DNA from 3 places in the Effusibacillus dendaii genome. Region 2 is predicted to be linked to each of the others. Evidence: predicted binding sites of a transcription regulator. Region 2 holds the regulator's gene; each other region holds the start of a gene.
What was found. The regulator LexA, encoded in region 2, represses DNA repair genes until DNA is damaged. The targets are predictions, from matches to a motif close to CGAACATATGTTCG.

Region 1 (2,272 bases), 1.1 Mb from region 2:
CGCATTTTGGCCGCCTCGATAAACACGCGCAAATTCTCTTTAACCTGCTTCTGTCCAATATATTCATTCAAATAGCGCGGCCGGATCGATTCAAAAGATCCGTCCTCACCCATGTAATGGGCCGAAATGATGCGCTCTTCCATGACCCCACTCCTTCACGGTCACTGCTGTCTATTTCGTATCGAAAAATCGGCTCTATTTCGTAAAAAGCTCCTGCAAAGCTTTTTTTATCAGTGATTCCAAAGGGAGACCTTGCTCAATCTCATCCGCAAGCGAGCGCATCACATTGCGTACTTCCTTTTCATTATAGCCGAGTGACAAAAGTGCATCAAACAGTTCCCGGTTGCTTTTCCCGCCAGGTTCTTTCACAGGAGCTGCTGCGCCAGTTCCCGCTATGCCAATGTCATCCAGCTTGTCTTTCAGTTCAATGATGATTCGCTGTGCCGTTTTCGCTCCAATCCCTGGCAGCTTTTTTAAAAAATCGGCCTGTTCGCTCTGAATCGCCGCTACCACATCACCGACCGGCGCGGATCCGACAATCGTCAACGCCGCTTTGGGACCGATGCCTGACACGTTCTGCAAACGGACAAACAGATTCCGTTCGTTTTTTGTTTTGAATCCGTAGAGCAAATGAGCGTCTTCGCGGACATGATACTGCGTATGCAGCCTTTCCTGCGCTCCCGGCTGCAGGGAAAGGGAAGTAGCGGCGGTCACAAACACCTGATACCCGATTCCGTTCACATTAAATACCACATAGTCTGCCGCCACTTCTTCCACAATGCCTTCCACAAATGAAATCACTGTTTACCTTCCTTCCGCCTGGCGAATCCGATTTGTAAGCGGCGCCGTATGTGCATGTGTGATGGCAACCGCCAATGCATCTGCCACGTCATCCGGTTTGGGGACATCCTGCAGGCCCAGGAACAAGCGAACCATTTCCTGCATCTGCTGCTTGTCCGCTTTCCCGTAACCGGTGATCGCCTGTTTAATCTGAACCGGCTTGTACTCACTGACAGGCAAACCCATTTGGGCAGCTGCCAATAGCACAACACCGCGCGCTTGACTGACCCCAATCGCCGTTGTCACATTACGGCTGAAAAACAGTTCCTCAAGCGCCAACGCATCCGGTTTTCTCCGTTCGATAATGGTAAGCAATGCATCATAAATTTGCAGCAGGCGCTGTTCCATCCGTAGTCCGGGTTGGGTTTCGATCAGACCAAATTCAAGCGAGCGTATCCGGCTGCCGTCCAGTTGGATGACCCCGTACCCCGTTCGTCCATATCCCGGGTCAATCCCGATAATCCGCATTCGTTTGCCTCCTGCCTTTCACAGCGTACCTATGCTTACCTTATTCGTTTCCCATACGTTCATTTCCTACCCCGAACATTCATTCTATTGAAACGGTTTGTTTCCGCGTCAAACCAGACAGGTCTGCAGCCGCTGCAACAAACTGTCCCGGTCCAGATGTTTGCCGATAAAAACAAGCCTGTTTTCCTTCCGGTCGCCCCAGACACCGTCAGCTACCGCCTGACTGCGATCTCCGACCAAATGAAAAATCAGTTTTTCCTCATACCCGTCGATCCACAAGATTCCCTTGCCGCGAAAAATGCCCTGCGGCAAATCGGACATCAGTTCCCCGAATTTTTCATAATCGAACGGACGCTCCGATATAAACGAAACGGATGAAATATCGTCATCGTGCAGATGACTGTGTGCATGCGAATGCGGAACACCTGCCGAACAGTCCGGACATTCTTCCAACGCGATCAAATCCGCGCTGTCTCCCTCCAACATCCGTTCCAACTGAAACATGCCGACATCCAGCAAAAGTCTCAAATCGACTTGCGAATTCGTGGTCCGCAGTACACGGGCGACCGGATTCATATCGGCAATTTCCGTTTCGATCTGCGCCACCTTTTCATTCGATACCAAGTCCGTTTTATTCAATAGCAAAATATCCCCTGCCAAAATTTGATCCGCCGTTGTCCCGCTCAACTCCAGGTTCTCATCGAAACGGGATGCATCAACAACCGTCACAATCGCATCCAAGCGAACCTGTTCAGACAATTCATCAATTAAAAACGTCTGGGCAACCGGACGAGGATCCGCCAATCCAGTCGTTTCTACAAGTATATATTGCGGTCTGTCGAGTCGCGCTAACACGCTTGTCACGGCACGCTGCAAATCATCCCGAACCGTACAGCAGATACATCCGTTAGCCAGTTCCACAACTTCTTCATCCGTTCCCACGACCAGGTGATGATCGATCGAG
Region 2 (2,272 bases):
GAGTGTTCTGTAACCCGTTATGTTTTCGAATTTGAAACACAACTTCCTGAACATCTTGATCGGGATAATAAGTTTTTGCAATCGACCAAAGCGTGTCGCCCGGTTGCACAACCACCACCGAATCGAACTGGCTCCCATAAGCCTGCTTGTCCCAGACAAGATTTAAGCCAATGGCAGCAAACAAAACTACACAAGACGTTATAAACAACATCATGACATTCTTGCTGAATCGATTTGTTTTCACTTCTCCACTCTGCGATTGTTCCCTGCGCCATGCGGAATAATTATAAGTTGCAAACATTTCCGACTCTCCTTTACGAACGTTTGTTCCTGTTTGAATCATAATACGAACTAATGTTCCTGTCAAGACAAAAATCGAACTAATGTTTGTATTTTTTACCAGCTTATGATATACTTCTTTTAGGAATAGTCTATGATTCGATTTGATTTCTAGTACACATAAGGAGAGTTTTCGAAATGAAAATATCCAAACGCCAAAAACAAATCCTGGAATTCATTAAGGGGGAAGTCAAGAAGAAAGGGTACCCCCCTTCTGTTCGGGAAATCGGCGATGCGGTCGGACTGGCTTCCAGTTCAACGGTACATGGGCATTTGGCAAGATTGGAACAGAAAGGTTTAATCCGCAGAGACCCGGTCAAGCCGCGAGCGATTGAAATTCTGGATTCCGAAACGGTTGAAACAGCTGGTTCCCCGCAAGCAAATGTTGTTCCTATTAACACCAATACAGTGATGGCGCCTATTATCGGCAAAGTGACCGCCGGCAGCCCGATTACCGCTATTGAGAATGTGGAAGATTACTTTCCGCTGCCTGCTTCATTTGTTGGAGATGCTGATGTGTATGTGTTAAGAATTGACGGAGAATCGATGATTGAAGCAGGTATTCATGACGGAGATCTTGTCATTGTCCGCAAGCAACAAACAGCAAGAAATGGTGAAATTATCGTGGCGATGACGGAGGATGACGAAGCAACCGTAAAACGTTTCTTTAAGGAAGCAGATCATATACGACTGCAGCCTGAAAATTCCTCTATGCAGCCGCTTCTGTATAAGCATGTAACCATTCTCGGAAAAGTGATTGGCGTTTTCCGATATGTATTTTAAGTCAAAAGCCACTCCATTGCAGGAGTGGCTTTTCTCATAGTCAAATCGCTTTTCTACAACTTATTAATAAGTCTGCTTATTAATAAGTCGTCAAATATTGATCCCGTTCCCAATCATGTACAGTTGTTCGGAACATATCCCATTCGATTAATTTTGCTTCCACAAAATGCGTAACCGTGTGTTCCCCCAAGGCCGAACGAATCACTTCATCAGCCAGCAATTCATCTAGGGCTTCCTTGAGAGATGCGGGCAGCGAACGAATGCCGACCTTTTCCCTTTCTGCTTCATTCATAATGTAAATGTTGCGATTCACCGGTTCCGATAATGGAAGATTATTCTTAATTCCATCCAGTCCCGCTTTTAACATGACCGCAAGTGCCAGATACGGATTGCAGGCTGGGTCAGGGTTACGCAATTCGATTCGGGTTGACAATCCCCGAGATGCAGGAATTCGAACCAGCGGAGAACGGTTTTTGGCTGACCAGGCAACATAACAAGGCGCTTCATAGCCAGGCACCAACCGTTTGTATGAGTTTACTGTCGGATTGGTGATAGCTGCAAATCCACGAGCATGAGCCAGGATGCCTGCCAAATAGTTTTTTTGCCACTTTCGACAGACCCAGTTCATCGCTCTCATCATAAAACGCATTCTCTTTTCCCTTGAACAACGATTGATGACAGTGCATGCCGGAGCCGTTAATACCAAAAATAGGCTTCGGCATAAATGTCGCATGCAGTCCATATTTACGAGCGATTGTCTTCACGACAAGTTTGAACGTCATAATATTGTCTGCTGCTGTAACGGCATCCGCATATTTAAAATCGATTTCGTGCTGCCCGATTGCCACTTCATGGTGCGACGCTTCGATTTCAAATCCCATTGCTTCGAGTGTCAATACAATTTCCCGACGGCAGTTTTCTCCCAAATCGAGAGGAGCCAAATCAAAATAACCGCCCTTATCGTTCACTTCCATTAAGGGTTCGCCTTGCTCATCCAGCTTGAACAAGAAAAACTCCGGTTCAGGACCCACGTTCATTGAGGTAAATCCCATTTCTTTCGCCTCTGCCAACACTTTTTTCAGAGTACCCCGGGGATCTCCTTCAAACGGTGTGCCATCTGGCATATAAATGTCGCAAATCAGACGCGCTA
Region 3 (2,272 bases), 910 kb from region 2:
AAGCCAATTGGAGCAGATTATGCAGCAGCACATGGCAGACAGCCGGGAGATTACACTGGATGATTACTTGGCCAATCGCAAGATCATCAGTAAATTTTTGGAATCGTCCGCGCGCCTGCTTTCACCTTTGTTATAAAGCGAACGATAACTGCTCCGGGGAACGTGTGTCACTCAAAAAATCGGATTCATCATGAGCAGCGGCCGACAGCTGCGTTTTCCCGTAGCCATACTGCTCCAAAAGCGGATTCAATTTTTCGCGAAATGATTTGGCGTACCGTTCATCCACATAAGTGCCCGCATAAAGCGAACGGTACAGAGGAACCCGATCGGGGAAACAGTTCTGCAACTGTGCAAAAAACCATGTTTTGACTTCCGGTTTCAATCGCAGCAAAGAAACCGAGATAAACGAAGCATCCGCTTTCCTCGCGGATTGCAGCAGCGATTCCAAGACGGTCTGTTCATCTGTGAGAAAAGGCAGGACGGGCGCAATAAAAACACCCGTATCAATGCCAGCTGCCCGCAGTTTGCCAACCGTATCAAAACGTTCTTTCGGATGCGGAGATTCCGGTTCGATCGCCCGCCAGACGTTTACATCCAACGTATTGACTGAAATGTTGACCGAACAGCGGGTATAGCGGTTCAGTTCCTGCAATAGATCGATATCCCGCAGCACCAGAGGCGAACGTGTTGTAACAGTTGCTGGAATACGGTACAACGCCAAAACTTCCAAAATTCCACGTGTAATTCGCTGCTGTTTCTCAAGCGGTTGATAAGGGTCTGTGGCCGTACCGATAGCTACCGAGCCGCCTTTCCATTTTCCTTTCGACAGCTCTCTCCGCAAAACAGCCGGTGCATCCTCTTTTACAAACAAATGCGTTCGAAACGTGTCGTCCGCTCGCATTCCAATGTAGGAATGGGTGCCGCGCGCGTAGCAAAACGCACAGCCGTGTGCACACCCGCGATACGGATTAATCGACCAGACAAACGGCATAACGGGCGTTGTTACCCGATTCAGCACCGTTTTGCTTTTCATTCGGAGTATGTGTCGTTTTATCATAAAGTCGCCCCCAAATCAGATTGCGCCAACCTTGATTGCCTCCAGGCTCCATCGGCCTCATTCCTGTAAAAAAACGCGAATATTCGTTCGCAATATCCATTATACCACACATACGTTCGCATGTGATCAAGATCACATAGAATGCTTGAAGGTTTGTTATTCTTGATTTACAGGGGGAATTTATATTTCGCGAGGGGGAATCGTCAGACACTCTGTACCTTATCAGCCAGGGTGTAGTGAAACTCACCAAACTGTCTCCTGCCGGAAAGGAGCAAATCATACGCTTTCTGTTCCGGGAGATTTTTTCGGGCATTTTTCTTTTCTGCAGGAAAAAAACCACTATGCAAACGCAGAAACACTTGAGAACGCCACTGTTTCTCTGATTCACAAAAGGGACTTCAAGTCTGTTCTGGAAACCAACCCTGACACGACCTACCGCTTTCTGCTGGCTATGAGCGAGAAACTATACCAGTCCGATGAATGGATTGGCGCCCTCAGCCGAAAACTTGCCCATTTTGAAACATTGAAACTTCTGAAAATGGATGATCGAAAGAAAATGCGAATCCTCGATCCGGCCGGGTTAAGTCAACTCGCCAAAAAGTTAAGGGCCACTCTGAAACGCCTATCCCGCCCCATTTCAATAGAACGTGACCTCGTATTCGCAATGCTCATCTCCATTCACATTGCATTTCACTTCCCAGACTGTAACCTGCTTACCCGGAATTTTTCTGAGCGCTCCCTCCATGATGGAGCCTTCCAGATCGCAAACCATCTTTCCTTCGAATACAGGCAACCCCTCACAAGACCAATCTTCGACGTCAATTCTCACACCGTTGGCATCCTGACGAATGATCTTTTATGAAGTCCTCAATCGAACTTACGGGCATATTTTCGCCGATTGTACGCCCTACGGTAGCGGTGGTGGCTTTCCCGCCCATAGGCAGGCCCTGATACATGCCAATCAAACGAATGGCCCGAAATAGTTCGAGCGGGACTTGATTTCCCAACTTGCTTCGTTTGACTTGTTTCATATCTTTAAATGTAAACTCTGCCATACGGTTCTCCTCCCTGTCGCTGTTTGATTATCCCTCCTTCACTGTCCCTCATTCGGCTGATTGATGAATTGACGCAGATCAAGTTTTATTTTTTATTTATCTCTATGAATTGCTGAAAGGACAGCCTGTCCACGAAAAACCACTTTCGCCCGGATTCCGA

Region 1: a site for LexA is predicted at 1,381-1,394, ahead of ruvC (crossover junction endodeoxyribonuclease RuvC). Genes of this name have one in related genera too.
Region 3: a site for LexA is predicted at 1,134-1,147, ahead of skT53_RS08755 (SPL family radical SAM protein). Genes of this name have one in related genera too.

What each region holds. Positions count from the first base shown of each region.
Region 1 is NZ_AP023366.1:2,989,707-2,991,978, reverse strand. Features, by position in the region: gene ruvB (Holliday junction branch migration DNA helicase RuvB) at 1-143, opposite strand, end outside; gene ruvA (Holliday junction branch migration protein RuvA) at 196-801, opposite strand; gene ruvC (crossover junction endodeoxyribonuclease RuvC) at 805-1,308, opposite strand; gene skT53_RS15900 (CobW family GTP-binding protein) at 1,417-2,272, opposite strand, start outside.
Region 2 is NZ_AP023366.1:681,959-684,230, forward strand. Features, by position in the region: gene skT53_RS03545 (LysM peptidoglycan-binding domain-containing protein) at 1-301, opposite strand, end outside; gene lexA (transcriptional repressor LexA) at 478-1,122, shown strand; partial or broken gene glnA (type I glutamate--ammonia ligase) at 1,202-2,272, opposite strand, start outside.
Region 3 is NZ_AP023366.1:1,596,657-1,598,928, forward strand. Features, by position in the region: gene cls (cardiolipin synthase) at 1-136, shown strand, start outside; gene skT53_RS08755 (SPL family radical SAM protein) at 131-1,057, opposite strand; gene skT53_RS19160 (hypothetical protein) at 1,279-1,440, shown strand; gene skT53_RS18515 (4-vinyl reductase) at 1,695-1,886, opposite strand; gene skT53_RS18520 (hypothetical protein) at 1,876-2,112, opposite strand; gene skT53_RS08770 (GNAT family N-acetyltransferase) at 2,198-2,272, opposite strand, start outside.